DNA from 4 places in the Allobosea sp. MMO-172 genome. Region 2 is predicted to be linked to each of the others. Evidence: riboswitches for the same ligand, from Rfam matches in the RefSeq annotation. Region 2 holds a riboswitch; each other region holds the start of a gene.
What was found. Region 2 has a riboswitch for thiamine pyrophosphate ahead of thiO (glycine oxidase ThiO). Riboswitches for the same ligand answer to the same signal wherever they lie in the genome.
Positions count from the first base shown of each region.

Region 1: another riboswitch for thiamine pyrophosphate. It lies ahead of thiC (phosphomethylpyrimidine synthase ThiC); the one in region 2 lies ahead of thiO (glycine oxidase ThiO).
Region 3: another riboswitch for thiamine pyrophosphate. It lies ahead of WFK61_RS11820 (TenA family protein); the one in region 2 lies ahead of thiO (glycine oxidase ThiO).
Region 4: another riboswitch for thiamine pyrophosphate. It lies ahead of WFK61_RS03130 (LuxE/PaaK family acyltransferase); the one in region 2 lies ahead of thiO (glycine oxidase ThiO).

Region 1 is NZ_JBBCUM010000006.1:86,612-94,136, reverse strand. It holds gene dnaK (molecular chaperone DnaK) at 1-376, opposite strand, end outside; gene WFK61_RS11190 (hypothetical protein) at 709-1,569, shown strand; gene WFK61_RS11185 (hydroxyethylthiazole kinase) at 1,747-2,487, opposite strand; gene thiC (phosphomethylpyrimidine synthase ThiC) at 2,484-4,361, opposite strand; TPP riboswitch at 4,441-4,545, opposite strand; gene WFK61_RS11175 (hypothetical protein) at 4,617-4,814, opposite strand; gene WFK61_RS11170 (OmpA family protein) at 5,066-6,202, opposite strand; gene WFK61_RS11165 (polysaccharide deacetylase family protein) at 7,342-7,525, opposite strand, start outside.
Region 2 is NZ_JBBCUM010000013.1:49,446-56,970, reverse strand. It holds gene WFK61_RS18730 (protein adenylyltransferase SelO) at 1-1,069, opposite strand, end outside; tRNA gene WFK61_RS18725 (tRNA-Ser) at 1,336-1,426, opposite strand; TPP riboswitch at 1,640-1,742, shown strand; gene thiO (glycine oxidase ThiO) at 1,821-2,816, shown strand; gene thiS (sulfur carrier protein ThiS) at 2,800-2,997, shown strand; gene WFK61_RS18710 (thiazole synthase) at 2,999-3,769, shown strand; gene WFK61_RS18705 (thiamine phosphate synthase) at 3,784-4,398, shown strand; gene WFK61_RS18700 (Rdx family protein) at 4,546-4,860, opposite strand; gene WFK61_RS18695 (carboxypeptidase M32) at 4,996-6,489, opposite strand; gene WFK61_RS18690 (NADH:flavin oxidoreductase/NADH oxidase) at 6,647-7,525, opposite strand, start outside.
Region 3 is NZ_JBBCUM010000006.1:237,087-244,611, forward strand. It holds gene WFK61_RS11810 (FecR family protein) at 40-987, opposite strand; gene WFK61_RS11815 (RNA polymerase sigma factor) at 1,088-1,591, opposite strand; TPP riboswitch at 2,230-2,344, shown strand; gene WFK61_RS11820 (TenA family protein) at 2,424-3,071, shown strand; gene WFK61_RS11825 (TenA family protein) at 3,074-3,736, shown strand; gene WFK61_RS11830 (bifunctional aconitate hydratase 2/2-methylisocitrate dehydratase) at 4,092-6,881, opposite strand.
Region 4 is NZ_JBBCUM010000001.1:654,407-661,931, forward strand. It holds gene WFK61_RS03120 (mannose-1-phosphate guanylyltransferase/mannose-6-phosphate isomerase) at 1-938, opposite strand, end outside; gene WFK61_RS03125 (UDP-glucose dehydrogenase family protein) at 1,136-2,482, opposite strand; TPP riboswitch at 2,666-2,795, shown strand; gene WFK61_RS03130 (LuxE/PaaK family acyltransferase) at 2,888-3,964, shown strand; gene WFK61_RS03135 (acyl-CoA reductase) at 3,970-5,418, shown strand; gene WFK61_RS03140 (ABC transporter ATP-binding protein) at 5,408-6,199, shown strand; gene WFK61_RS03145 (ABC transporter permease) at 6,196-6,945, shown strand; gene WFK61_RS03150 (ABC transporter substrate-binding protein) at 7,108-7,525, shown strand, end outside.

The sequences.
Region 1 (7,525 bases), on a different contig from region 2:
TCTCCTTCATCTTGGTCAGCGTGAAGGCCGAGATCTGCGACGGCGAATAGTCCTTGCCGTCAGCGGCAACCCAGGCGTCGCCGTTCGAGGCCTTCGTGATCTTGTAGGGGACCAGCGAGAGGTCCTTCTGCGTCATCGGGTCCTCGAAGGTCCGGCCGATGAGACGCTTGATCGCGAAGAAGGTGCGCTCCGGGTTGGTGACGGCCTGGCGCTTCGCAGGCTGGCCGACCAGACGCTCGCCGTCATCCGTGATGGCGACGATGGAAGGCGTGGTGCGCGCGCCTTCCGAATTCTCGATGACCTTGGGCGTCGAGCCTTCCATCACTGCAACGCAGCTGTTGGTCGTGCCGAGGTCGATACCAATGACTTTACCCATGGATGGGATCCCTTTCGATTGAGCAGATCGCCGACCTGCGACGTTTGTGCGCCGCCTGCCGGCCCATGGACCGGATCGCCCCCGCTTCAGCGGCGAACGAAACCGGCATTCCACGTTTGACGGTGGTTAAACCGCCCCTTGGCGGCGTATATAGTGAGGGTGTTCCACCCCTTGCAAGACAGGCGAGCCGATTAAGAATCGGGAGTTCCGGCCGGACAGCCGCCGCGACACGCTTTCTGCCCGGGTGTGGCCTTCCCGTCCTTGCGTAACCCTGCCCGCGCCTGCATGCAGAAAGGCCGTTCCGGTTTCACTGGGCCGCCATGACACGACCGATGCGCCTCATCCTCGCCTCAGCGGCCCTCGCCGCCGCCGTGACGACCGCGCAAGCGCAGCCGCTGCAATTGCCGGGCGCCCAGCCCTTCAACGCGCCCGGAACCCAGCAGGCCGCTCCGACCCAGTCCGGCGCGCCCGCCGGGCCGAAGCCGCCGAGCATGCCCGCCATCAAGGTCGCCGGCGAGGACGCCATCCTCGGCAAGGCCCTGCACCGCCATGGCCATCATGGCGAAGCGGTGTTCTCGAAGACCGCGACGGGCTACGGCCTCAAGCTCAATCTCGACGGCTTCCAGAGCAGCAACCTCGTCGATCCCTGCGCCGTCTCCTTCGGCGACGTGCCGCTCCCGGTCACCGCGCTCGGGCGCCCGGCCGGCGTGCCCCGCTACAAGCTGGAAGCGCCGATCTGCCCGATCGTCTTCGACGTGCTCGACGGCGCCTTCCTCGTGGTCGAGCCGACCGAGCCCTGCATCGTGCAGGCCGCGCAATGCCGGATCGACCCGCGCGGGCTGTGGGGGCCGGACGCCCGCGCCGTCGCCGGGCAGGCCAAGGAGATCGAGAAGGCCCGCGGCAGCGCCGAACGCGCCGTGCGCGAGGGCTATCGCACGCTGACCGCCAAGTCGGACGCGGTCGAGCAGCGCGTGATCGCCCGCGAGCAGGCGGGGTTCTCGGCCGAGCGCGAGATGATCTGCCGGGATTTCCAGCGCGAGGGCCAGTTCGGCTTCTGCGGCGCCCGGATCACCGAGGCCCGGGCCGCCTCGCTGCGCGCCCGGCTCGGGCTCAATACCGAGCCGAAGCCCGCCGCCGCCAAGCCGAAGCCGCGTCCGAAGCCCGCGCCGCTGCCCCTCGCGCCAACGCAGTAGCGGAGCAGAGCACTGTCATAGAGCGCTGTCATCCCGTGCGCGCTGCGGCATGAAATGCCGCTGCGCAGACACGGGACCGCATGACGAGAATGCGCCTCTTCCTGCGCACGGTCCCGTGTCTGCGTCGCAGCACTGCGTGCTGCAACGCGCACGGGATGACAGCGGTGGTTGGTGGCCTCAGCCCATCCGCGCCGCGAGCGCAGCCTCGTCGAGCCCCGCGAGCGCATCGACCAGATGCATCGCGAAGCTGCCGGGCCCGGCAGCGCGCTCAGCCGCGATCTCGCCGGCGATGCCGTAGACGGTCAGCGCCGCCGCCGCCGCGATCACCGGATCGGGCTCGACCGCCCGGCAGGCCGCGACCAGCGCGCTCGATGCGCAGCCAAGCCCGGTCACCTTGCTCATCAATTCATGGCCATGCGCGATCGACAGGCTGCGATCCTCCGTCTCGATGCGGTCGACCGCGCCGGTGGTGACGCGCACGATATCGCGCCGGAGTGCGAAAAGCGGCTCCAGCGTCGCCATTTCCGTGGCGTTGCCGCGCACCAGCACGTCGAACAGCGCGAGCACGTCGCCGACCAGCCGCAGCCGCAAGGGCGAGAGCTCGACGAAGACCGGGTCGAGCACCAGCGGGATGCGGCGCTCCTGCGCGACGCCGACGAGCTTGGGAATGGCGCGCTCGCCTTCGAGGCCGAGCGTGCCGAGATTGATCAGGATCGCGCCCGCTCCCGCCGCGACGGCCTCGACCTCGTCGGGATGGCTGGCCATCGAGGGCACCGCGCCGATGGCCAGCAGCATGTTGGCGGTGACGTTCTGCGCCACCGTATTGGTCAGGCAATGGATGCGCGGGCGGCGCCTGGCCACCCGCGCAAGGATCGATGCGACGCTGGCCGCGTCAAGCTTTTCGCTGAAACCGCTCATTCAGCAGCAGGTAGATAGATACTCCCGCCCTTGTCGAGGAATTCCTTCGATTTTGCGGCCATGCCTTCCACGGCCATAGCCTCGAGGCTCGCGCGCTCGTTGTCGCTCATCGCCAGAACCTCGGCGCGCAGATCCTGCGTGATCTTCATCGAGCAGAATTTCGGGCCGCACATCGAGCAGAAATGCGCGACCTTGTGGGCGTCCTTCGGCAGGGTCTCGTCATGGAACTCCCGCGCCGTATCGGGGTCGAGCGCCAGGTTGAACTGGTCCTCCCAGCGGAAGTCGAAACGGGCGCGGGAGAGCGCATCGTCGCGGATCTTCGCGGCCGGGTGGCCCTTGGCGAGATCGGCGGCATGGGCGGCGATCCGGTAGGTGATGACGCCGGTCTTGACGTCGTCGCGGTTCGGCAGGCCGAGATGCTCCTTCGGCGTGACGTAGCAGAGCATGGCGCAGCCATACCAGCCGATCATCGCCGCGCCGATGCCAGAGGTGATGTGGTCGTAGCCCGGCGCGATGTCGGTGGTCAGCGGTCCGAGGGTGTAGAAGGGCGCCTCGCCGCATTCGCGCAGCTGCTTGTCCATGTTCTCCTTGATCTTGTGCATCGGCACATGGCCGGGGCCCTCGATCATTACCTGACAGCCTTTGTCCCAGGCGATGCTGGTGAGCTCCCCCAGCGTCTCCAGTTCGGCGAACTGGGCGCGGTCATTGGCGTCGGCGATCGAGCCCGGGCGCAGGCCGTCGCCGAGCGAGAACGAGACGTCGTAGCGGCGCATGATCTCGCAGATCTCGTCGAAGCGCTCGTAGAGGAAGCTCTCGCGGTGATGCGCCAGGCACCAGCGCGCCATGATCGAGCCGCCGCGCGAGACGATGCCGGTGACGCGGGATGCCGTGAGCGGGACATAGGGTAACCTGACGCCGGCATGGATGGTGAAATAGTCGACGCCCTGCTCGGCCTGCTCGATCAGCGTGTCCTTGAACACCTCCCAATCGAGCTTGATCGGATCGCCGCCGACCTTTTCCAGCGCCTGGTAGATCGGCACCGTGCCGATCGGGACCGGCGAGTTGCGCAGGATCCAGGAGCGGATGTTGTGGATGTTGCGGCCGGTGGAGAGATCCATCACCGTGTCCGCGCCCCAGCGGATCGCCCAGACCAGCTTCTCGACCTCCTCGGCCGCGCCGGAGGTGACGGCCGAATTGCCGATATTGGCGTTGATCTTGACCAGGAAATTGCGGCCGATCGCCATCGGCTCCAGCTCGGGATGGTTGATGTTCGCGGGGATGATGGCCCGGCCGCGCGCGATCTCCTCGCGGACGAATTCCGGCGTGACGAATTCCGGCACGTTGGCGCCGAAGCTCTCGCCATCGGCATGGCGCTCCCGTGCGCCTTCCAGCATGGCGGCGCGGCCGAGATTCTCGCGATGGGCGACATAGATCATCTCGGGCGTGACGATGCCGGCCTTGGCGAATTCGTACTGCGTCGTCAGCTGGCCGGGCTTCGCCTGCAGGATCGGGCGCTCGGCCGGGCAGGCCGGCACGAGCTGCTCGGCCGAGATGTTGCCGTTATCGGCGGCGGTGACGGCGCGCCCCGCGACCTGCTCGAAGCCGCGCGCGTCGAGCCAGGCGCGGCGCGGCTGGATGAGGCCGGCATTGAGATCGATCTTCGCATCGGTCTCGGTGAAGGGGCCGGAGGGGTCGTAAAGGCGCACCGGCGGCTCGGCATCGGTCGTCAGCACGACCTCGCGGAAAGGCACGCGCATCTCGGGATGCTCGGGCGCGGCGACATAAATCTTGCGCGAACCGATGATCGGCCCGGTCGTCACGCTTTGCGGCGCGGTCTTGACGCTATTCTTCTGGGGTTTGGTGTGGGCATTCATCAGGGGATCTCCTCCTTGGTACAGGTCAGGAGATCCGGCGTCGAAGCGGTTCAAGCGCTGTGATGCGGGTGCAGGCCAAGGCTGCACCGCGTTCCAGTCCCTCCGCCGGTATGACCCGGATCAGGTTCGATGGGTTCAGCTTCGAAAGCCGTCTCAGCCCTTGCGGGCACCCCTCGGAACGCAGACGAGGTTAGGCGCAGCGCCGCCGCTTGGCAACGGGCTGTGCGAAGCTCCGATAGGACTGGAAGGAATGGCTCAGGCCGTGCGGTCGACCAGCGTGCCTTGCCCAGCCGGCAGCGTCGCTTGCGTCTGCTCGACGCTCTGCTGGAGCATGGCGACAAGGCCCTGCTCGGCCTGCGCATTCTGCTTGAGCATCTCGACCGACAGCGCCTGCCGGGTCGAGTCGGCCTGCATCGAGACGATGCTGGTGGCGAGGGAGATGGCGTCGCTCATGGCGGGCACGCTAACCCGGCAACCCTACCAAATCCTCAATCCGGTCCCTCAAGGTGCGATGATAGAGGGCAAGCGAAACAGGCGCAGGGAACGGCTGTTCCCTGCGCCTGTGGAAGAGCGGGGCCGCTTAGATCGCCATGCGTCCCATCGGACGCAGTGTGGCGATCAAGCTTTTGTCTTGGCATCGGATTTCTCCGAAAAGTGGATTCCACTTTTCGGTCCGATGCCTAAAGAGCAACCCCGTCCGGTCGTCACTGGTTCTGGCCGCTCAGCAGCGGCGTGATCCGCCGGAGCGTGACGCGCCGGTTTTCGCGGGAAGCATCCTGCGTGTTCACCTTCAGATACTGCTCGCCATAGCCCTGGGTCGTCAGGTTCTCCGGCGGGATCTGGAAGTCACGCGTCAGGATTTCCGCGACCGATTGCGCGCGGCGATCGGAGAGCGAGAGGTTGTCAACATCGGCGCCGACGGCGTCGGTGTGGCCCTCGACGAGGAAGACCTCGTTGGGCGAACGCTGCAGCGCGCGCTTCACCGAATCCGCGATCACCGACAGGCGTCGGCCCTGATCGGCCCCGACCTGCCAGGAGCCGGTGTCGAAATTGATCGTGTCGATATCGACGCTGCGCATGCGGGCGCGCAGGTCCGGCGAATAGCGGACCTCGTCCAGCGTGTAGCGGCGCGGAATCGCGGCGATCGGCGGGGCGGTGATCGTCTCGTAGATCAGGTCCTCGTCGGCCCGGTCCGCATCGACGATATAGCGCTCGCGCGGGATCGGCAGCGGCGGCGGCGGCAGCACCACGACATCGTCGGCGAAGCGCCCCGGACGGTCCCGCAGCGTATTGTCGATGATGATCACCTCGCGGTTGTCGCGGTCGATGCGGGTGCGGCGGATCAGCCGGCCCTCCTCGTCCGTGACGGTGACGATGCGCGTGCCGTCCGGCCGCTCGAAGATCGTGCGGTTCTCGCCATCGCGGCGCTCGGAGCGGCCCTGCCAGCCGAGATCGCGGAAACGCTGGTCCTCGTCGCGGCGGATGATGGCGCGGCCGTCATCGTCGCGGATGATGGTGCGGCCGGGCTCGCGGATGATGGTGACGTCACCCTCGCGCCGTTCCTCGCGGCGGCTCCGGATATCCTCGAAGCGCTGCGCGCCCTGCGCCGCCATGATGCCGCCGATGACGCCGGCACCGAGGCCGATCGCGCCGGCGACGCCCGGCGAGACGCCGCCGCGGCGGCCTTCACGCTGGGGCGGCTGGCCGGGAAGCCCCGCCGGAGGCTGGCCCGGAGCGAAGCCGGGCTGGCCGGGGGCAGGCCCGACACCGGGTTGCGGCGCCATGCCGGGCGCGCCGCCGGAGGGCAGGCCGGGAGCCGGGCGGCCAGGCTGGCCGGGCACAGCGCCCGCAGGCGGCGTAGGGGTCGGAGCCGTGGCGCCGGGCTGGACCGGAGCCGGAGCGCCGGGCGCACCAGCCGGAGGCGTTCCCGGAGCGGGGCGCGAAGGCTGGGACGGAGCTGTCCCAGCGGGGGGCGGCGGTGTCGGAGCGGCCGTTCCCGGCTGTGCCGGGGCAGCAGGCGCGCCAGGCTGCGGCGCCGCAGCCGGCGGACGCGGCTGGGACGGCTGGGCCGAGGGTGGGACGGCAGGCCCGCCGCGCGGAACGACGGAGGGCGGCGCGCCGGCGCCCGGCTGAGCAGGAGCTCCCGGCTGCGAGGGAGCGCTCGGTGCCGTTGCAGGCGGCGTTCCCGGCGGACGGGGCTGACCCGGCGCTGCCGAGGGCGGAACGGCGGGACCACCACGCGGAACCGCCGAAGGCGGCGCGCCAGCGCCCGGCTGGGACGGCGCACCCGGAGCCGTAGCGGGCGGGGGCCCCGGCGGGCGAGGCTGGGTCGGCGCAGCGGAAGGCGGAACGGCCGGGCCACGCGGAGCGGTGGCAGGCGGCGCGCCGGCGCCCGGCTGAGGCGCAGCACGCGGGGCCGTCGGCTCGACCGGCGGACGTGGCGGCGTCGGGCGGGCTGCCGGGGCTTCGCTGGGAGCGGGCGCTGCGCGGGGCGCGACAGGCGCCTCACGCGGCATGGCCGGGCGTTCGGGCTGCTGGCGCACCGCAGGCGGCTCGGCGCGCGGCTGCGGCGCGGGCATGGCGGGTGGTTGCGGCCGGGGAGCAGCCGGAGCGGGCTGCATCTGCGGCGGGCGCGGGGCTTGCGGCTGGGCGGGCGCCGCCGGGGCGGCAGGCCGTTCCGGACCGCGCTGCTGGCCGGGCTGTGCGCCTTGCGGCGGCTGCGGCCGCTGCCGTGGCGCGCGGGGATCATTGTCTCCGGCGGCGGGGGCCTGTGCGACCCGGTATCCGGCCTCGGCGAAGGCCTGCCCGGCTTGCGAAAGGACGAGGGCCGGCAGGACGGTCCCGACCAGCAACCAGCGTTTCGTGCGCATCTTTATTCCCGTCGTTCGTTTCAACGTACGGGTATCAGGCCCGTCATGGCCTGAACCCCCGATGAAGCGAAAACGGCGGGAATCGGGCAGCGGTTCCCTCGGGTCGGCGATCAGATACCGGCCTCAGCCTTCACATAGGCCGCGATCTCGGCATGGGTCGCGAACCAGCAATCGCCCTTGGCCTTGGCCAGACGGACCAGCTCCTCGACGATCCAGAAGCGCGAGCGATAGGTGATGACATGCGGATGCATGGTCAGCAGGAAGAGCCCTCCCTCGGCATAGGCCCCTTCGAAC
Region 2 (7,525 bases):
GCGTCCTGATGAGATCGACATCCTCCGCTTCCTCGGACGCAAGGCCGAGCTTCCGGCGGAGCCCGGCGATCAGATGGGTCTGGAATTGCGGATCGAACCGGTCGATCGCCTCCTGCGCGATCGCCACGGCCTTGTCCTGGTCCTGCGCCAGCAACGGCAGCAGCGTCTCGGCGAAGCGGGTCAGGTTCCAGCGGGCGATCGGCGGCTGATTGGCATAGGCATAGCGGCCGCGCTCGTCGATCGAGCTGAACACGGTCGTCGGGTGATAGGTGTCCATGAAGGCGCAGGGGCCGTAATCGATGGTTTCGCCGGCGATCGACATGTTGTCCGTGTTCATCACGCCGTGAATGAAGCCGATCGTCATCCATTGCGCGATGAGCGCGGCCTGCGCGGCGATCACTGCTTCCAGCAGGGCGAGGTAGCGCCCGTCGCCCGTGCAGGCTGGATAGTGCCGGATGATGACATGGTCGGCGAGCAGGCGCAGGCCCTCGTGATCGCCCCGCGCGGCGAAGAACTGGAAGGTGCCGATCCGGATATGGCTGGAGGCGACGCGGGTCAGCACGGCACCGGGCAGCAGCGTCTCGCGCCGGACGGAATCGCCCGTCAGGACGACGGCCAGCGCCCGCGTCGTCGGCACGCCGAGCGTCGCCATCGCCTCGCTGACGATATACTCGCGCAGCACCGGGCCCAGCGCGGCACGGCCATCGCCCCGGCGCGAGAACGGGGTCGGGCCCGCGCCCTTGAGCTGGATATCCTGGCGCCTGCCGTTCCGGTCGACGATCTCGCCCAGCAGGATGGCGCGCCCGTCGCCGAGCTGCGGGCTGAAGCCGCCGAACTGGTGCCCGGCATAAGCCGTGGCGATCGAAGCGGCGCCCACGGGGACGTCATTGCCGGCCAGCATCGCCACGCCGTCCGGGCTCTTCAGCCAACCCGCGTCGAGCCCGAGCTGCGCCGCCAGCGGCTCGTTCAGCCGCAGCAGCCGCGGCGCGGGAACCGGCGTCGGGGCGACCGTGGCGTAGAAGCGCTCAGGCAGGCGCGCATAGGAATTGTCGAAGGGGATCGCGACCATCGACCATAGATATACCCGGCAGGCCACGGCGCAACATCGAGGAGATTGAGGCGGACGTGGTGAACTGGCGGTGCGCTCGCCCCTGGAAGTCCGCGACGGCAAGCGTACGATTCTTTTCCTTCCGGCGGACTTTTGAACCGGGTCTGCGCCGGCGTGGATGCTCCTCAGCCCCGTGGCGGGTCGGGTGCTGCGGCAATCAGGACGCGCAGCTGACGCAGCTTAAGCCGTTGGGCTCTCGGCAGAAATCGCAAAGGCGGGAAAAGGAGTGGCGGAGACGGAGGGATTCGAACCCTCGATACCCTTGTGGGGTATGCTCATTTAGCAAACGAGTGCCTTCAGCCTCTCGGCCACGTCTCCGGCGAGAGGCTCTATGCCCGATTGCCGAGGCGTTTGACAAGCCTCGTCGGCAACTTCCTTCTCACTGTCTGTGCATGCGTGTGGTCTGCACGAGCGATCCCTCCCGTGTGAAGGGAGGGCGCAACCGGTTTCCCTCGTGCTAGGGCGGCATCTTCCGCAAAGGAGCTGTGCGCCGGCTTGCCTTGCCCCTCTGCCCGGCAGCCACTAGATTGGGCCCGTCCGTTGGGGTGCCGAGAGGCTGAGAGGCGCGGGTTTGCGCCAACCCATCGTACCTGATCCGGGTAATGCCGGCGAAGGGAACGGTCTTCGGCTCGCAGATATTCCGCTCGTGCCCCAGGCCGCTGCCTTTCCGGGAGCAGGGAAGAGCATGACGGCGCAACGCCTTCAGTCAGGCTTGAATGTCGCGGTGGTCGGCGCCGGCGTGGTCGGTTTGGCCTGCGCCACCGAATTGCTGGCGCGCGGCGCCAGCGTGACCGTCCATGAGCGCGGCCCCCACATCGGCGCCGCCGCCTGTTCCTGGTATGCCGGCGGCATGCTGGCGCCCTGGTGCGAGGGCGAGAGTGCCGAGGAGCCTGTGATCCGGCTTGGCCAGCAGGCGGCCGCCTGGTGGGAGCGCCATGCCGGCGGCGTCGCCCGCAACGGCACGCTCGTCGTCGCACCCAGCCGGGATCGTTCGGAATTGCGCCGCTTCGGCCAGCGCACCAGCCATTTCGAGGAGATCGACGGCGAGGCCATCGCCGGTCTGGAGCCCGACCTCGCCGGACGATTCTCGCGTGGGCTGTTCTTTGGCGGGGAGGGACATCTCGACCCCCGCCGCGCGGTCGCTGCGCTCGCCGAGCGGCTCATCGCCAACGGCGCCGTCATTCAGTTCAACAGTGCCGCCGAGCCCAGCGATCTCGATGCCGATATCGTGCTCGATTGCCGGGGACTGGCGGCGCGCGATGTCCTACCGGATCTGCGCGGCGTCAAGGGCGAGATGCTGCTGCTGCGCAGCGACGATATCAGCCTGTCGCGGCCGGTCCGGCTGCTGCATCCGCGCATCCCGCTCTATATCGTGCCGCGCGCGGATGGGCTGTTCATGGTCGGCGCGACGATGATCGAGAGTGGCGAGCGCCGCCGCATTTCCGCCCGCGCCATGCTGGAACTGCTCGGCGCGGCCTATGCGCTGCATCCGGCCTTCGCCGAGGCAGAAATCGTCGAGATCGGCACCGATGCCCGCCCGGCTTTCCCCGACAATCTGCCGCGGCTGACGCGTCGCGGCCGGGTGATCCATGTCAACGGGCTCTATCGCCACGGCTTTCTGCTCAGCCCCGCCATGGCGCGGATGGCGGCCGATGCCGTGCTGAACCCGCAAGCTAGACCGGAGATGCTGCATGACCTTGCTGCTTAACGGCGCGCCGCAGGAGATCGTGGCCAGGACGCTGGCCGAGGCGCTGGCCGAACTGGGCTATGGCGGCCGCATCGTCGCCACCGCGGTGAACGGTGATTTCGTGCCGGCCCGCAAGCGCGCCGAGACAGCCCTGAACGAGGGCGACCGCATCGAGATCGTCGCACCGATGCAGGGAGGTTGAGATGGCATCCTTCTACGGCTTCGAGCCCGAGAACCCGCTTTTCCTCGGCACGGCGCAATATCCGTCGCCGGCGATCCTCGCCGAGGCGGTGAAGCGCTCCGGTACCGAGGTCGTCACCGTCTCGCTGCGCCGGGAATCGTCAGGCGGTGCCGGTCAGGCTTTCTGGGCGCTGATCCGCGAGCTCGGCGTCAAGGTCCTGCCGAACACGGCCGGCTGCCACACCGTCAAGGAGGCGGTCACCACCGCGCAGATGGCGCGCGAGGTCTTCGGCACCGACTGGATCAAGCTCGAGGTGATCGGCGAGGACGATACGCTCCAGCCGGATGTGATCGCGCTGGTCGAAGCCGCGCGCATCCTCGCTGACGACGGCTTCAAGGTCTTTCCCTACACCACCGAGGATCTCGTTGTCGGCGGGCGTTTGCTCGATGCCGGCTGCGAGGTGCTGATGCCCTGGGGCGCGCCGATCGGATCGGGCAGGGGGCTCAACAATCCCTATGGCCTGCGCAGCATGCGCCAGCATTTCCCGGATGTGCCGCTCGTCGTCGATGCGGGCATCGGCCTGCCCTCCCATGCCGCGCAGGCGATGGAGATGGGTTATGACGGCATTCTGCTCAACACCGCCGTCGCCAAGGCCGGCGATCCCGCCGCGATGGCCGAGGCCTTCGCGCTCGCCATCCGCGCCGGCCGGCAGGCTTTCGCCGCGCAGCCGATCGAGGCGCGTGACATGGCCGCTCCCTCCACGCCCGTCATGGGCAAAGCCTTCCTCGCCTGAAGGGCATGTCTCGCATGAAGCTCGACCCGTTCTATCCCATCTTCGACAGTGCCGATTGGCTGGAGCGGATGCTGCCGCTTGGCGTCAAGCTGGTGCAGTTGCGCGTCAAGGATCGTCCCGAGACCGAGGTCGCCCGCGAGATCGCCCGGGCGAAGACGCTCTGTGCTGCGGCCGGCTGCGTGCTCGTCGTCAACGACTACTGGAAGCTCGCCATCGCCGAGGGCTGCGACTTCATCCATCTCGGCCAGGAGGATCTCGACGACGCCGATCTCGATGCGATCCGCAAGGCCGGCCTGAAGCTCGGCATCAGCAGCCATGACGAACCCGAGCTGGAGCGCGCGCTGGCGGCGAAGCCGGACTATGTCGCGCTCGGCCCGGTCTATCCGACGATCCTGAAACAGATGCGCTTCGGTCCGCAGGGCCTGGAGCGGCTGGGCGAATGGAAGCGCCGCATCGGCGACCTGCCGCTGGTCGGCATCGGCGGCATCTCGCTGGAGCGGGCGCCGGGCGTGTTCGAGGCCGGCGCCGACATCGTCGCGGCGGTGACCGATATCACCTTGAACGCCGATCCCGAGGGACGGCTGAAGGCCTGGATCGCGGCGACGCGGAAGCACGGGGCCACAGCCTGAACGCTGTCATCCCGGGCGCAGCGAAGCGGAGACCCGGGATCCATTCCGGAGCGCTTCCGAAATGGGTTCCGGCATGGATCCCGGATCGGCGCGGCTTCGCCGCTTGTCCGGGATGACCACGCAGTATTGTGATGGTGGAGAGTGCTCTCAGCTCTCCGCCTCGGCCGACATCGTGTGGCCGTCGACATGGCCGAGGCTGCGCTCGGGGTCGAGGCGGTCGCGCACGCGCTGCTTCAGCACCTTGGAATCCGGGAAGCCGCCATCGGCCTTGCGGTCCCAGATCAGCTCGCCGTCGTATTGGATCTGGAAGATGCCGCCGGTGCGCGGGATCAGCGCGACCTCGCCGAGGTCCTGCCCGAAGGTCGAGAGCAGTTCCTGCCCGAGCCAAGCCGAGCGCAGCATCCAGTTGCATAGCGAGCAATAGGTGATGGCGATGCGGGGGGCGGGCTTGGTCTGGGGCATGATCGGTTACCGAAGCGGGAGGTCGTCTCCGACATCCCGCTTCGCGTGTCCCGATGCAAGCCTGAAAGCTGCATGGCCGATCGGCAATCGGCTATGGCTTAAGTTTTTGTTTCGACTAAATAAAATCAAGATCGCTCAGACTTCGTCGATGTAGCGTCGGCGCAGGTGCGCCTTGAATACCGAGGCGTCGAGCGGCCGGCCGGTGGCTTCGGTCAGCAGGTCGTCGGTCGAGAGCAGTGCGCCCTTGCCATGGATATTGGCGCGCAGCCAGCCGACCAGCGGGCTGAAATCGCCCTTGCCGATGCCGGGCAGTATCGAGGCCTCGGCCTTGCAGGCGGCCTCGAAGATCTGGGCCGCGGTCATGGCGCCCAGCGTATAGGTCGGGAAATAGCCCCAGCCGCCGGACGGCCAGTGGATGTCCTGCAGGCAGCCGAGCCGGTCGTTCGGCACGGTGACGCCGAGCAGGGACTTCATCCCGGCATTCCAGGCGGCCGGCAGCTCGGCGAGCGGCATCTCGTCGGCGATCAGCGCCTTTTCCAGCCGGTAGCGCAGGATGACATGGGCGGGGTAGGTGACCTCGTCGGCATCGACGCGGATGAAGCCGGGCTCGACGCGGGTATAGCGATGCCACATCGCCGTGCTGTCCCAGGCCGGGCCGGTCCCGCCGAAGCTCTCGCGCATCAACGGCGCTGCATAGGTGAGGAACTGACGCGAACGGCAGGCCTGCATCTCCATCAGCAGCGACTGGCTTTCATGCAGGCTCATGCCGCGCGCGGCGCCGACCGGCTGGTTGAGATAGCCTTGCGGCCGGCCCTGCTCGTAGAGCGCGTGGCCGGTCTCGTGCAGCACGCCCATTAGTGCCTTGGTGAAATCGGCCTCGTCATAGCGCGTGGTGATGCGGACATCGTTGTCGGCGCCGCCGCAGAACGGATGGGTCGAGATATCGAGCCGGCCGCGCTCGAAATCATAGCCGAGCGCCGCCATGAACTTGAGGCCGAGCGCCCGCTGCGTCTCCGTGGCGAAGGGGCCTTCCAGCGCCGCCAGGGCGGGCCGGCGGGCCTGCACGGCAAGCGCTTCCTGCGTGAAGCCCGGCAGGAAGGCGGCGAGATCGTCGAACAGCGCGTCGATCTTGGCCGCGCGACCGCCGGGCTCGTAATCGTTGAGCAGGGCGTCATAGGGCGAGAGGCCGAGCTTCTCGCCCTTGGCCCGGCCGATCTGGCGCTGCAGGTTCAGCACCTCGGCGAGATAGGGCAGGAGCCCGGCGAAATCGGCATCGGCCCGCGCCTGCCGCCAGCGCATCTCGCAGGCCGAGACCGCCTTGCTCGACGCTTCCACCAATTCGGAAGGCAGGGCGGTATCGACAGTCCAGACGCGCCGGATCTCGCGCAGGTTCGCCTTCTCCCAGGCGCCGAGGCTGCTGTCGTTCTCGGCTTCGGCGAGCCAGTCGCCGATGCGGGCATCGGTCGAGAGGCCGTGGCGCATGACGTGGAGCAGGGCCATGCTCTCGGCCCGCGTCTCGGCCGCCCCCTTTGGCATCATCACGTCGTTGTCCCATTGCAGGATGCCGACGGCGTTCGACAGCGCGGCGATGCGGCCGAAATGGACGGAGAGGTCGGAATAGGCGGTCATGTCTCAGCGGCTCCGGCGATTCTGTCGAGCTTCATAACGTACGCCGTCATCCCGGGCGACCGCAGGGAGACTCGGGATCCATGCCCGAACGATTCAGGCATGGATCCCGGATCTTCGCTTCGCTCCGTCCGGGATGACCTGGAACAGCGTTGCGAATTCAGGCGAACAGCTTGGAATACTGGCGCGGCTGCGAGCGCAGATACTGGTTCGGCGCCTTGACGGTGGCGCCGAGCTGGGCGGCAGCGTGCCAGGGCCAGCGCGGGTTGTAGAGGATGCCGCGCGCCAATGCGACGAAGTCGGCCTCGCCCGTGCCGATGATCGCCTCGGCCTGCTCGGCCTCGGTGATCAGGCCAACCGCCATGGTGGTGATGCCTGTCGCCTGCTTCACGGCCCGCGCCAGCGGCACCTGATAGCTCGGGCCGAGCGGGATCTTCTGCTGGGCCGAGAGCCCGCCGCCGGACATGTCGATGAAATCGGCGCCGCGTGCCTTGGCAGCCTGGGAGAAGGCGATGCTCTGCTCGATATCCCAGCCACCCTCGACCCAGTCCGTGCCGGAGATGCGGAAGCCGACCGGATAGCCCGCCGGCACCACGGCCCGCACCGCATCGAGCACTGCGAGCGGGAAGCGCATCCGGCTCTCCAGCGAGCCGCCATATTCGTCCTCGCGCTTGTTCGAGAACGGCGAGAGGAACTGGTGCATCAGGTAGCCATGCGCGCCATGGAGCTCGATCGCGGCGAAGCCGAGCCGCACGGCCCGGCGGGCCGAATCCGCGAAAGCCTCGATCAATCGGCCGATATCGTCGCGGGTGAGAGCGCGCGGCGGCCGTGGGTAGTTTTCGAAGCCGAGCTCGGAGGGGCCCTCGACCGTCCAGCCGCCCTGATCTAGGCCTAGCTGGCCGCCGCCTTTCCAGGGCTGGGCGACAGAGGCCTTGCGGCCGGCATGGGCGAGCTGGATCGCGATCGGCATGTCCGACCAGCGGCGGGCCGAATCGAGCGCCTTGCCGAGCGCGGCCTCCGTCTCGTCGGACCAGAGCCC
Region 3 (7,525 bases), on a different contig from region 2:
ATCGGGGCCGCGGGATTTTCACCCTCGCTGCGAATTTTTTCAGAGCGGGGAGATGATCGTGACGAAGGAGGAGACCTGGCGGACGCGCGCGCCGGCCGGATGAACGACCGCTTCGAGCGCGCGGACGGGGTCGCTGAGGTCGAACAGGCCGCTGACGCGCTGGGAGCCGATGAAGGGATCGGCCATGACGATGCGCCCCGGTATCCAGCGCCCGATCCGCGCGACGAGCGTCGAGACGGCCTCCTTCTCGGCGATGATCAGCCGGTCGCGCCAGGTGGCGACCTGCCCGGCCTCCAGCCGGCCGCGCTCCAGCCGGTTCGAGGACGCATCGAAGCTCATCCAATCCCCGGCCTCCAGCCTCAGGCCGGCCGGCAGCGCAAGGCCGGGAGCGGCCGCCTGCACCGTGCCCCGATCGACGGCGACCTGAGCGAGGCCGGCCTCGTAGGAGACGTCATAAGCGGTGCCCAGTGCCGTCGCATCGAGATCGCCTGCCGTCACCATGAAGGGCCGCGACGTTTCACGCGCCACCTCGAAGAAGCACATGCCCGTCAGCAGCTCGACCTTGCGGCGCGCTTCGCCATAATCGACGGCGATCGCGCTGTCGGGGCCGAGCGTCGCCTTCGTGCCGTCGGCGAGCGTGAGCAGCCGCGTCTCGCCCTTGCCGGTGGCATGGTCGGCGCGGTTCCGCAGCAGGATCTCCGGCAGCAGCGCATAGCTGGCGCCGAGAGCGCCGAGGCCGAGCACGCCGCCGAGCAGCAGGGCCCGGCGATTCGGCTCGGCTCCTTCGCCATGCTCGGCGAGCACCTTGCCGGCAGCGCCATGCAGCCTTGCGACGCGCGCCCAGGCGCGCTCATGCGCCGGGCTGCGCGCCCGCCACGAGCGCATCATCTCGCTCGCCACCGGATTGGCGGGGTCGTTCTGCAGGCGGATCACGAGGTCGATCGCCTCGTCGGTCAGCCTGTCCTGGTCCTGTTCCGTTTCGCGCATCCGTCATCCTTCGGCGTGGCGCGGCCCAAGGCCGACGACACACGCCTACCGTCTATAACAAACGAGCGGCGGAAAAATTCACCAGCAGGGCAGGCTGGTTTCAGAGATCGTCGACCCGCGCGAGCAGATGGCGATAGGCCTCGTGGATCAGCCCCCAGGCCCGGGCATTCGACAGGCCGAGTTCCCGGGCGACCTCCGCGATCGTGCAATCGCCGATCCGGTGCATCTCGAAGGCCAGGCGGGTGCGCTCGGGCAGTTCCGCGAGCGCCTGCTGGGTCTGCGCGAGGCACTGGCGGGAATAGACGATCCGCTCGGGCGACGGCGCAGGGTCGGCGATCTGCGCGGCATCCTCGGCCGGCAGGTCCGTGAAGGATACGATCGCGTCGCGCCGGTGATGGTTGATGCTGAGATTGCGCGAGACCTGATAGAGATAGGCTCGGGGATTATGGTTGAGCCCAGCTTCGGGCGGAGGCGCGGCGAGCACGCGCACGAAGGTGTCCTGCGTCAGGTCCTCGGCCGTCTCGGGGCTGTGGCCGCGCTTGCGCAGGAAGCGGTTGATGTCGCGGGCATAGCGCACGAACAGCTGCTGCAGGTCCCAGCTCATCGCACCTTCACCGGCTCTGCGGCGCAAGGGAGCAGGCAGCCGGGCAGCATCGCTGGATGCGCCTGGCTCCGCTCCTGTGAGCCGTCAGGGAATGGTCTGGCGTAGGTCATGAGCCAGGGCGACCAAGGGCTAGGGCAAAGTTCAAATCGTTCAGCCGATCTTCGGCGTCATGGTGCCCGTGGATAAACGAGCAGGGATTTCCTTGCAATGACAATGATTTAGAACTATTTCAGAGTGCATCTTCAGCATCGGGAATTCCGAATGCCGTTCACGGAATCCATGCTACGGCGGCTGCCGATGGTGCTGGTGGGGCACGGCAGTACCCACTGCGAACAAAGCGTTATCCCGCTCAGCTAGACCGAAAATGCTCGAAACTTGGCGAGATCCAGCCTTGCCCCGGGGATGTGGACATGCGCTCCCGGGCGATCGCCACTATCAAGCCGTTGGCGCACCTCGGAAAAGCCAAGCGCAGAGCCGCCCGCTGAACGCTTGAGATCATTGGGCACCGCTAACCGCTCGCGTAGCGATCCCGCGTTCTCGTGAAACCCGCGGGAGCGGCATCGGACAGCGTATTTTTCGGGCCGCGAATGGCGTCGGCAGATGCCTCGGTGACATTGCTTCTGGTCTCGCCTACAAATGTCCGGACCAAGGGGTGTCCCGCAAGGGGCTGAGATACCGCTGGCGCGAGCAGCGCGGTGACCCTTCGAACCTGATCCGGATCATGCCGGCGAAGGGATGGGAATTGTCAGCCCTGCCTTTTGCCGGCCTCGTCGCGAGGCTGCATCATGTCGGAAAGCCGCGGTCTCGCTGCCAAGCGTGGAAGGGCAGCATCATGACCGAACGATTCACCGAGACGCTCAAGCAGGCCAGCGAGCCGGCCTGGACGAAAGCCGTTGAGCACCGCTTCGTCACTGAACTCCTCGCAGGCTCGATCTCCGACGAGGTCATGGCGTCGTATCTCGTTCAGGACCACCGCTTCCTCGACAGCTTCCTGACGCTGCTCGGCGCGGCCATTGCCACCGCGGATAGCTTCGATGCACGGCTGCGCTTCGGCCGTTTCGTCGGCATGGTGTCGGGCGAGGAGAACACCTATTTCCTGCGCGCCTTCGACGCATTGGGCGTGACGCAGGCGCAGCGCGAAGCCATTCCCGATGCAGCGCCCACCAAAGGCTTCCAGGCGATCATGAGGGAAGCTGCGGAAACCCGCTCCTATGCCGCGGCACTTTCGGTGCTGAATGTCGCCGAATGGCTCTATCTTGACTGGGCGTCCCGCGCGCCGCGGCCCTTGCCAGACAATTTCGTCCATGCCGAATGGGTCACGCTGCACGACAATCCCGACTTCCGCGACTTCGTCGCCTTCCTGCGCTCGGAGCTGGATCGCGTCGGCCCCTCCGAAGCGGAGGTCAGCCGGGATTTCTTCCTTCGGGCCGTCTCGCTCGAACTCGCCTTCTTCGATGTCGCCTATGAGGCAGCGGAGTGATCATGGACGTCTTCGATCGTCTCAAGCAGGCCGCTGTTCCCGAATGGCAGAGCTATGTCGACCATGCCTTCGTTCGGCAGCTGGGCCAGGGCACGCTGCCGGAAGCCGCGTTCCGCACCTATCTCGTGCAGGATTACCTGTTCCTGATCCAGTTCGCCCGTGCCTGGGCGCTCGCCGCCTATAAGAGCCGCACCATCGCCGACATCCGCGCCGCGCAGATGGGGCTGGCTGCAATTCTGGACGAGACGGAGCTGCATGTGCGGCTCTGCGCACGCCGCGGGATTTCGCGCGCGGAGCTCGATGCCGCGCCGGAGCATCCGGCGACGGTCGCCTATACGCGCTTCGTGCTGGATTGCGGCGCGGCCGGAGATCTGCTCGACCTCCAGGTGGCGCTGGCACCTTGCGTCATCGGTTACGCCGAGATCGGCAATGCGCTTGCCCCCGACGGTGTGGCTGCGCTGGCCGAGCATCCCTACCGCGACTGGATCGCCGAATATGCCGGCGAAGCGTATCAGGACGTCGCCGCAGCCGCCCGAAAGCAGCTCGACAGGCTTGCCGCGCGAAGCATGACCGAGCATCGTTTCGGCGAGCTGGCTGCCCTCTTCAGCAAGGCGTCGCAGCTGGAAGCGGATTTCTGGCAGATGGGGCTTGAGGCTGCTGGTTGACGGCCTTGCGCCGGCACGACGTGATGTTGTCGGCGCATTTCACCGATCTCCAGCGAACCGGCCCAATCGGCGTCTCACAAGGAGGCTGTAGGAAATCCATCTTCGATTCTTGGCGGACCACCTGATCAAGATGTCAGCGCACCACATGGGCGACGGGGTTCGGCACGATTGCCGTCCAGTCTCCGCGCGCATGTGCGAGCGCAAGGCGCAGATTGTCCTCCAGAGGCGCAGCGACGACTTAAACGACGTGCCGGCCCGGATGGTCTCGTGGTACGTCGAGGTCAGAACGGGCTGCGCCTTGGTGGCTCGCCCATTCCGCTCCTCGCATCAGCTGACGACGAGTGGCGATCTGACGTCAGTAGTGGACCGATAATGCATCGATACGGGCCGTCTTGGGCGGAGCGAACTTCGTCAGGTCGATCCCGTCGACGGCAGCGCGATACTCCTCGATGCTGGGCGTACGGCCGAGAATGGCCGAGAGCACGACGACGGGAGTCGAAGCTAGCAGCGACTCGCCCTTTTTCTCGGCGGTGTCCTCGACAACGCGCCCCTGGAACAGGCGGGTCGAGGTCGCCAGGACGGTATCGCCCTTTTCGGCCTTCTCCTGGTTGCCCATGCAAAGATTGCAGCCGGGACGCTCGAGATAGAGGATGTTCTCGTATTCGGTCCGATTGCTCGTCTTCGGCTTGAGATCGTCGAACTCGTAGCCCGAGTACTTCTGCAGGATCTCCCAGTCGCCTTCAGCCTTCAGCTCGTCGATGATGTTGTAGGTTGGGGCCGCGACCACCAGCGGCGCCCTGAACTCGACCTTGCCTTCGGCCTTCTCCAGGTTCTTCAGCATCTGGGCGACGATCTTCATGTCGCCCTTGTGCACCATGCAGGAGCCGACGAAGCCGAGATCGACCTTCTTCTCGCCCCGATAATAGGAGACCGGGCGGATCGTGTCGTGGGTGTAGCGCCTGGAGACGTCCGCATTGTTGACGTCGGGATCGGCGATCATCGGCTCGTCGATCACGTCCAGATCGACGACGACCTCGGCGAAATACTTCGCATTGGCATCCGGGGTCAGCGCTGGCTTCTCGCCCGAGCGGATCTCGGCGATACGCTGGTCCGCCTTGGCGATCAGGCCCTTCAGCGTCTGGGCCGCATTCTCCATGCCCTTGTCGATCATGATCTGGATGCGCGACTTCGCGATCTCCAGCGACTCGATCAGCGTCTCGTCCTGGCTGATGCAGATCGAGGCCTTGGCCTTCATCTCCGCCGTCCAATCCGTGAAGGTGAAGGCCTGGTCGGCCAGCAGCGTGCCGATATGCACTTCGATGATGCGGCCCTGGAAGACGTTGTCCCCGCATTGCTGCAGCATCTGCGCCTGGGTCGCATGCACGACGTCGCGGAAGTCCATATAGGGCTGCATCTTGCCCTTGAACGTGACCTTCACCGATTGCGGGATCGGCATGGTTGCCTCGCCGGTCGCCAGCGCCAGCGCCACCGTGCCCGAGTCGGCGCCGAACGCCACGCCCTTGGACATGCGGGTATGGCTGTCGCCGCCGATGATGATAGCCCAATCGTCCACGGTGATGTCGTTCAGCACCTTGTGGATGACGTCCGTCATCGAGTGATAGACCCCCTTGGGGTCGCGCGCCGTGATCACGCCGAAATTGTTCATGAAGGACATGAGCTTCGGAATGTTTGCCTGGGCCTTCTTGTCCCAGACCGACGCCGTATGGCAGCCGGACTGATAGGCGCCGTCCACCAGCGGCGAGATGACGGTAGCCGCCATCGCCTCGAGCTCCTGCGCGGTCATCAGGCCGGTCGTATCCTGCGACCCGACAATGTTGACCTTTACGCGGACGTCCGAGCCCGCATGCAGCACCTTGCCCGGCGTGACGCCGACAGCGTTGCGATTGAATATCTTCTCGACCGCGGTCAGGCCCTGCCCCTCGATGGAGATTTCCTTGTTCGGGGCGAAGACCGGAGTCGGCTCGATGCCCAGTGTCTGGGCTGCGAAGGTCTGGAGCTTCTTGCCGAAGACGATGGCATAGGAGCTCCCAGCTTTCATGAACTCCATCTTCTGGGGCGTGAAGGCGGAGGCGACGTCGATGAGCTCCTGTCCGTTCTCGTCGCGGAGCTTCTTGCCCTTGGCATCGATCTTCAGGACGGTGCCGGTCTCAACGGAATATTTCTGCTCGAGGATGGGGTTGCCGTCGTTGTTGAGGATAGGCTTGCCGTCCTCGCCGGTCTTCTTGACCCAGTTCTTCAGGTTGATTCCGATGCCGCCGGTGACATCGACCGTGGTGGCGAAGATCGGCGAGATGCCGTTCGTTCCCGCGACGATCGGTGCGACATTGACGAAGGGCACATAGGGGCTGGCCTGCTTGCCCGTCCAGAGCGCGACATTGTTCACGCCCGACATGCGCGACGAGCCGACGCCCATCGTGCCCTTCTCGGCGATCATCATCACGCGCTTGTCCGGGTGCTGCTTCTGCAGCGCCACGATCTCCTGCTGCGCTTCAGGCGTGATCATGCACTGGCCGTGCAGCTCGCGGTCAGAGCGTGAATGCGCCTGGTTGCCCGGTGAGAGAAGATCGGTCGAGATATCGCCTTCGGCGGCGATGAAGGTCACGACCTTGATCTCGTCCTCGACATCCGGGAGCTTGGTGAAGAACTCGGCCTTGGCATAGCTCTCGAGCACGGCCTTCGCGACGGCGTTGCCCGTCTTGAAGGCATCGCGCAGCCGGAACATGTCGGCGTCATAGAGGAAGACCTGGGTCGTCAGCACGTCGCCCGCCTGCTTCGCGAGTGCTGCGTCGTCGCCAAGAGCGATATCGAGCAGAACGTCGACCGAGGGGCCGCCCTTCATGTGCGACAGAAGCTCAAGCGCGAAGGCCGGGGTGATCTCGGAGACCGCGATCTCGCCCAGGATGACCCGCTTCAGAAAGGCCGCCTTGACGCCGGCAGCGCTCGTCGTGCCGGGCAGCGTATTGTAGATGAAGAACCTCAGGGCATCTGCCCTGTGAGCGTTGCCGGCATCCTCGATCAGGCCGGTGATCTCTTCGACCAGCTTGCCGTCATCAAGCGGCTTAGGCGCGAGCCCTTGAGGCTTTCTGGCTTCAATTTCAGCGAGATAATCCTGGTAGAGGCTCATCGTGATCCCGATACGACACAGTGCGCGGATCAGAGACGCAGCCCAAACAGCGACATCTCCAAGGGCGCTAAGCTTTGCACGCACGAACTATGCGACCGCGGGCCGGCTGGCAAGGTAGCGCGTATCGAGAAAGTATGCACTTTGGATTCCGCCCCGATCATACAGGATTCCTAGATCAGCCTGTTTCGGATTGGAATAATGCTAAATATCGACTGAGATCCTCTAGGATTTTCTGATCTGAATGATGATGAAATCTTCGTTGTCTCGATCTTTCGCCGCTGGCAATCAGCTGCCGATGACGTCAGGAGTGCTAAAACCCATCTGCTTGCAAATGGTCGTGATCATCTCTGCGACAATATTCATTCCCTTGTTTCCGTCTTTGAATCCAGCCATGTCGATAGCAGGCGGAGCAATCGAAATCGCAGCTCCGTTCTGACGCTGGCGGAGGAGGACCTGCTCGACGAAATCGGCTCGGACAACAGCACGCCAACGCAGGGCATCGCCGTGCTTCGGCAGATACTGGCTGAAGCTGGCGCCAAAATTCGACCGGCTGCGGCCATTCCTCGTTCGGGAGACGACTACCTCTTCGAAACCATCAACCGCAAATCGACGCAGGCCTTCGAGGCGATCTACCCTGGGTTTCG
Region 4 (7,525 bases), on a different contig from region 2:
GCGACCAGCCCCTCGTCGGCGCGCACGAGGTTGTTCGAGCCTTCGAGGACATAGCCCCGGCCCTCGACGACATTGCCGCTCGCATCCTTGTCCGAGAGGTCCCAGACCGCCGACCAGCCGCCGACATCCGACCAGCCGAAATGCCCGGCAATGACGGCCGCCTTCCGCGTGCGCTCCATCACGGCATAGTCGATCGAAGTCTTCTTGGCCGCTCCGAAGCTCGTGGGCTCGAGAAGCTGGAAATCGAGATCCGGCTTCGTCCCGGCGACCGCCTCGACGACCGGCGCCAGCACCTCCGGCTCGAAGGCCTCGATCTCGGCGCGCATCGTCGCGGCATCGAAGATGAAGTTGCCGGAATTCCAGAAATAACCGTCGAGCAGATACTGCGCCGCCCGCTGCGCATCCGGCTTCTCGACGAAGGCCGCGACGGCGCGCGCCTCCTCGCCGAGAGCCTCGCCCGGCTGGATATAGCCGTAGCCGGTCGCGGGATGGGTGGGCGGGATGCCGATGGTCACGATGCGGCCCTGTGCGGCGATCTCGCCGGCTTTCCGGCAGGTCTCGACGAAAAGCCCGGCATCGCGAATGACATGGTCGGCCGCAAAGACGCCGACGATCGCCTGGCTGTCGCGCTTGAGGGCGATCTCGGTCGCGACGGCGACGGCGGCGGCCGAATCGCGCCGCATCGGCTCCAGCACGATCTCCGCCGAAAGACCCAGCGCCTGAAGCTGCTCAAGCACCGTGAAACGGTAATCGACATTGGTGATGACGATCGGCTCGGCGAAAACCGAGTGGTCGGAGAGCAGCCTCATCACCCGCTGAAAGGTCGAATCCCGCCCCAGCAGCGGGATGAACTGCTTCGGCATCGTATCCCGCGACACCGGCCACAACCGCGTCCCGGCGCCGCCGCACATCACGACAGGTATGATCTTCGGCGCCATCTCAAAGCCACTCCGCCTTGCGCAACGCCTTCATTCGAACAGCGCGCATGTCCAGTATCGCAACGTAACGGCACCGCTTTACGGGAAGGTGTATGCGGCGCCCGATCGACGGGTTTGGTAGCGAAGTCCTTAAGGAGACGGGCAGGCCCGCGCTGCCGCCTCGGCCGCTACGACGATCGATCGTCCGGGGCATCGGTTCAGGCCGCGGTCTCGGCGTGCCTGCCCTCCGGGGCGTCGATGCCACGGCCGACATCGGCATAGGTGAAGCCCTTGGCGCGGACCTGCTCGGCTCGATAGACATTGCGCAGGTCGACGAGGACGGGCGCCGCCATCGCCGCCTTGACGCGGTCGAGATCGAGCGCGCGGAAGATGTTCCACTCGGTCACGATCACCGCCGCATCCGCGCCGGCCACGCATTCATAGGCGTCGCGGCAATAGGTCACGCCGGCCGGCAGCACCGCCTTGGCCTGCTCCATCCCCTCCGGATCATAGGCTCTGATCGTGGCGCCGCCATCCTGCAGGGTCGTGATCACAGCGATCGAGGGTGCGTCGCGCATGTCGTCGGTGTTCGGCTTGAAGGTCAGGCCCAGCACCGCGATCGTCTTGCCCCGCACCGAGCCGCCGCAGGCCGCCACCACCTTGCGGCCCATCGCCCGCTTGCGCTGGTCGTTCACCGCCGCGACGGTCTCGACGATGCGCGACGGCGTGCCGTAATCCTGCGCCGTCTTGATCAGGGCGAGCGTGTCCTTCGGGAAGCAGGAGCCGCCATAGCCCGGGCCGGCATGCAGGAACTTCGAACCGATGCGGTTGTCGAGGCCCATGCCACGCGCCACGTCCTGGACATTGGCGCCGACCTGCTCGCAGAGATCGGCGATCTCGTTGATGAAGGTGATCTTCGTCGCCAGGAAGGCGTTGGCGGCATATTTCGTCAGCTCCGCCGTGCGGCGGCCGGTGTTCAGGATCGGCGCGTTGTTGAGATAGAGCGGCCGGTAGATATCGGCCATCGCGGCCCGCGCCCGCTCGTCATCGGTGCCGACGACGATGCGGTCCGGCCGCTTGAAATCCTCGATCGCGGCGCCCTCGCGCAGGAATTCCGGATTGGAGACCACGGCGAAATCGGCATCGGGCCGGAGCTCCCGGATGATGCGCTCGACCTCGTCGCCGGTGCCGACCGGAACCGTCGACTTGGTCACGATCACGGTGTAGCCGCGCAGCGCCTGCGCGATCTCGCGGGTGGCGGCATAGACATAGGACAGATCGGCGAAGCCGTCGCCGCGGCGCGAGGGCGTGCCGACGGCGATGAAGACCGCATCCGCCTCGGCCACCGGCCCGGCGAGATCGGTGGTGAAGGACAAGCGCCCCGCCGCCGCGTTGCTGCGCACGAGCTCGGACAGGCCTGGCTCGAAGATCGGGATTTCGCCGCGCTTCAACGCCGCGACCTTGCTCTCGACCTTGTCGACGCACACGACGTCATGTCCGAAATCCGCAAAGCAGGCCCCGGAGACCAGGCCTACATAGCCCGAGCCAACCATCACGATCTTCATCGGTTTCTCCCTGGGGCTGACCCATCATGGCAAGCCGAGGATTGCTGTTCGCAGCTGCGGCATAGCGCAATCACCGGAAAATCGGAATTGGCTTCTTCTCGACGGGCCTGCCCTGGCCCCGCCCCCGGCTGCGATATCGCGGCCGTTATCGCTTGACAGCAGGGCCCACCGCTCGTCATCTGCATCCGTTCCCAGGGGGGCCTCGCTAGGAGGCTGAGATTCCGCCGGCCGGGCTTTCGAGCCTCAAGCAACGCGGTGACCCTCCGAACCTGATCCGGATCATACCGGCGTAGGGATGCGGGACATGCGGCCACCCAAGGCCCTGATTCCAGCTTGCGCCGATGATCCTGTTGCGATCGACGCTTCCGGCTTGTCCGTCGGCGCCGGAACGGAGTGGGCTTTCAAGTGACGCAAGCCGAGATCATCGCGGCGCTATTGGCGTTCATCGCGCTTCCCGATGCATCGGAAGCCGAATTCGAGACGATGGCGCTGAAGGTCTTCGCCTATCAGTTCCGCAACAACGAGCCCTATAAGCGTTTCTGCCTGCAGCGCGGCCGCACGCCGCTCTCGGTGAAGCGCTGGCGCGACATCCCGGCCGTGCCGATCACCGCCTTCAAGGACCTGACGCTGAGCTGCAGCCCGCCTGAAGCCGCCAGCCACGTCTTCATGACCAGCGGCACGACACAAGGCATCCGCGGCCGCAGCTATCACCCGACGCTCGACGTCTGGAGGCGCTCGATGCTGGTGAATTTCCGGGCGCGCTTCATGCGTGGCCGCGAACGCATCCGCATGGGCATCCTCTTCCCCGACGAGGCGGAGCTGCCGAACTCTTCGCTCGCCACCTATCTCTCGCTCGCCAAGCGCGAATGCGGCACGCCGGCTTCCAAAACCTTCATCGATGCTGCCGGTCTCGACCTCGACGGCCTTCTGTCGGCGCTCGCCGAAGCCGAAGCGAGCGGCGAACCCTACGCCCTGCTCGGCGCGAGCTACTCCTTCGTTCCCGTGCTGGATGCGCTCACGGCAAGCGGCCGGCGCTTCGCCCTGCCGGAAGGCAGCCGCATCCTCGATACCGGCGGCTTCAAGGGCCAGTCGCGCGAACTGGGGCCCGACGAATTCTATGACGGGCTCAGCGCCGCCTTCGGCGTGCCGCGCTCCACTTGCATCAACATGTACGGGATGACCGAGCTGAGCTCGCAGCTCTATGACGACGGCAACGCCACCTGCCCGTCGGTGAAATCCGGGCCGCACTGGATTCGCAGCCGCGTCGTCGATCCGCTGACCGGCGCCGACCTGCCCGAAGGCGAGCGCGGTGTGATCGTCCATCACGACCTCGCCCATTTCAACTGCCTCGCGGCGATCCTGACCGAGGATGCCGGCGAGATCGTGCCGGGCGGCTTCAAGCTGCTCGGCCGCGTCGATGGCGAGGCCTCGAAGGGCTGCTCGGTCGCGATCGCCGAATTCCTCGCAGCGGCACGAGGCTGAAGCCGGTGATCGAGCATGCGGGCCATCTGCCGGGCCTGAACGCCAGGACTTTGCGCTGGCGCGAGGTCCGTCACAGCGCCTGGGGCGAGAGCGCCACCATCGCGCTGCCGGAGCTGGACGAGGCGCAGGCGGCGGCGCTCTGCACGCATGTGCGCGACAACGCCCGCGCCCGGCTGAAACGGATGGAGACCGCCCGCATCGTCGCGGCGATCGACGGCGCCGTCGCGCGGCTGCTCGACCGTGAACACCCATTGCGGCGCAAGGCCGAACATTTCCTGCCCATCGTCACGGGCTATGACCGCGAGACCGTCAGGCTCGGCCTGACCGGCTATCTCAAGACCTTCCGCAAGCCGCAATTGCTGCGCTTCCTCGCCGAGGATTTCGCCAATCCCGGCGTGCTCGACGGCTTCCAGCCGACACCGAAGAGCGGCTATCTGCGCGCCCATGGTCCGGAGCTGCTGCTGCATGTCTGGGCGGGTAATGTCCCGGCGCTCTCGCTCTGGAGCCTGATCTGCGGATTGCTGGTCAAGGCCGGCAGCATCGGCAAGCTCGCCTCGGCCGAGCCGCTGACGGCGGGCTGGTTCGCGAGCCTGCTTGCCGAGATCGATCCCGAGATCGGCGAATGCCTCGCCATCACCTGGTGGAAGGGCGGCGAGGCGGCAGCCGAACCGATCTTCCTGCGCGAGGCCGACACCGTCATGGCCTATGGCGGCAACGAGACACTGACGGCGCTGCGCGCGAAGCTACCGATCACCACCCGCTTCCTGCCGCATGGCCACAAGATCGGCTTCGGCGCGATCGCCCGTGAAGCTCTCGACAGCCGCAAGGCGCCTGCGCTGGCCCGGCTCGCGGCTCACGACGTCATCCGCTACGAGCAGCAGGGTTGCTATTCGCCGCAGATGCTCTTCGTCGAGCGTGGCGGAAAAGTGAGCCCTGCGGAGTTCGCCCGCTATGTTGCGCAGGAGCTCGGCGCCCTCGCCTCGCGCCATCCGCGCCGGGCTCTCTCGCAAGGCGAAGCGGCCTCGATCGCCGCATGGCGTGGCACTCAGGAAACCCGCGCGATGGACGGCACCGCGGAGCTTCTCGGCGAGCCATCCGATCCCTGGAGCGTCGCCCATGTCGAGACAGCGGAAGCCCTGAGCCCGACTGGGCTGAACCGCACGCTCAAGCTCGTCGCGGTCGAGAGCCTGGACGCGGTCCCGGCTCTCGTCGCGCCCTATCGCAGTTTCCTGCAGACGGCCGGCCTAGCCGCCTCCCCCGAACGGCTGTTCCGGCTGGCCGAGCGGCTCGCCGAGGTCGGCGTCAGCCGCATCGCTCCGCTCGGCCGGATGACCGCGCCGGAAGCCGGCTGGCATCATGACGGGCGCTTCAGCCTGCTCGACCTCGTCACCTTCAGCGAGATCGAGCAATCGGCCGAGGCCGCGGCAGAGGGGTTCGCGCCCTATGTCGACTGATCCCGCCAAGCCCGGTTTCGTCACGATCGAGCGGGCCAGCTATCGCTATGATGCGGCAGGCCCGGCCGTGGTCGATGCCATCGACTGGACGATCCCGCGCGGCGAGATCCACTGCCTGCTCGGCCGCAGCGGCTGCGGCAAGACCACCTTGCTCAAGCTCGCAGCCGGCCTGCTGATGCCGAGCGAAGGCACGATCCGCATCGGTGGCGAGGCGCTCATCGGCCCGAGCCCGCGCGCCGGCTTCGTCTTCCAGGCACCGACCCTGCTCGACTGGCTGAGCGCGCTCGACAATGTCCTGCTGCCGATCTCGCTGAAGCGACGCCCGACCGTCGCGGACAAGGATGCCGCGTTCGACCTGCTGGAGCGTGTCGGCCTCGCGGATTTCACCATGCGTCGCCCGGCCGAACTTTCCGGCGGCCAGCAGAGCCGTGTCGCCGTCGCCCGCGCATTGATCGGCAATCCCGACCTGTTGCTGCTCGACGAGCCTTTTGCGGCGCTCGATGCCCTCACACGCGAGGAATTGCAGGACGATCTGCTGCGGCTTTGCGCGCTCAACGGCACGACCGCGCTCTTCGTCACCCATGATATCGGCGAGGCCGTTTATCTCGCCGATACGGTGGCGGTGATGGCGGCCGGCCGGGTTACGCATGTGCGCCGGATCGAGCTGGCCCGCCCGCGCCATCGCGACATGCGCTATGCGCCCGGCTTCATCGCCGCCTGCCGCGAGTTGCGCGACGCCATGGATGGAGCAGCCGCTGTCAATCGGAGGCCGGCGGCATGATGGCCCGCCTGCCCTCGCTCCTGCTGCTCCTCGCCCTGCTCGCCGGCTGGGAAGCCTGGTGCCGGCTCGGCGGCCTGTCACCTCTCGTCCTGCCGCCACCTTCTGCCGTGCTCGCGACGCTGTGGAGCGAGATCGCGACCGGCAGGCTCTGGCCGCATCTGGCGACGACTGCCGCCGAGATGGCGCTGGGCCTCGGCATCGGCGCCATCGTCGGGCTCGGCACCGGCATCCTGCTCGCGGAGTTCCCGGCGCTCAGCCGGCTGCTGCGGCCCTATGTGCTGGCAAGCCAGCTCGTGCCGAAGCTCGCGCTCGGGCCGCTGTTCATCATCTGGTTCGGCTTCGGCATGACGCCGACCGTCGTCATCACCGCGCTGATCTGCTTCTTCCCGCTGATGGAGAACACACTGACGGGGATCGGCGAGGTCGATGCTTCCAGGCGCGAGCTCTTCCGCATGCTCGGCGCCGGCCGCCTCCAGACCCTGCTCCGGCTCAAGCTGCCGGCGGCGCTACCGGTCATCATGGCGGGCCTGCGCGTTGCGGTCGTGCTCGCATTGGTCGGCGCCGTCGTTGGCGAGTTCATCGGCGGGCGCATCGGGCTCGGCGCCTCGATCATCGCCGCGCAGAGCGTGATGGATTCGAGCCTGATCTTCGCGCTCTTCATCGTCCTCACCGCCCTTGGAATGCTGCTCTACGAGGCCGTGCGCCTGATCGAGCGCCGCGTCCTGCATCGCTTCTCGAAAGGCTAGATTCCCATGTCCGTCTTCTTCACGCTCGCTCGCCTTTTGAGAACAGGGCTCGTCATCCCGGCCGCAGCGAAGCGGAGCGCCGGGATCCATCATCGGGCTCCGCGCTCTACGATGGATCCCGGATCGGCGCTGCTTCGCAGCTTGTCCGGGATGACGGCGAGCGTGGCGGTCACCGCGGCGCTCTTGCTGTCCGCCTTCGCATCGGCTCAGGCCCAACCGCTCGACAAGGTCACCGTCGCCGGCTGGAGCCAGCCGATCAGCGAGATCACCAATCTGCTGGCGGAGCCGGACAAGGGCTTCTTCAAGGCGAAAGGCATCGCGCTCGACTATGTGCCCGGCAATGGCGGCGGCGCCGCCTTGCAGAACATGCTCGCGGGGCAGGCCGATATCGCCTTCACCGATCCGGCCGCGCTCTATCTCGCGCTCGACAAGGGCGAGAAGCTCGTCGCGATCTACAACATCTACCCGCAGAACGTCTTCAACGTGGTCGCGCTGAAGAGCAGCGGTATCCGCACGGCGGCCGACCTCAAGGGCAAGCGCATCGGCGTCTACAGCCTCGCCAGCGGCACCTACCAGAACC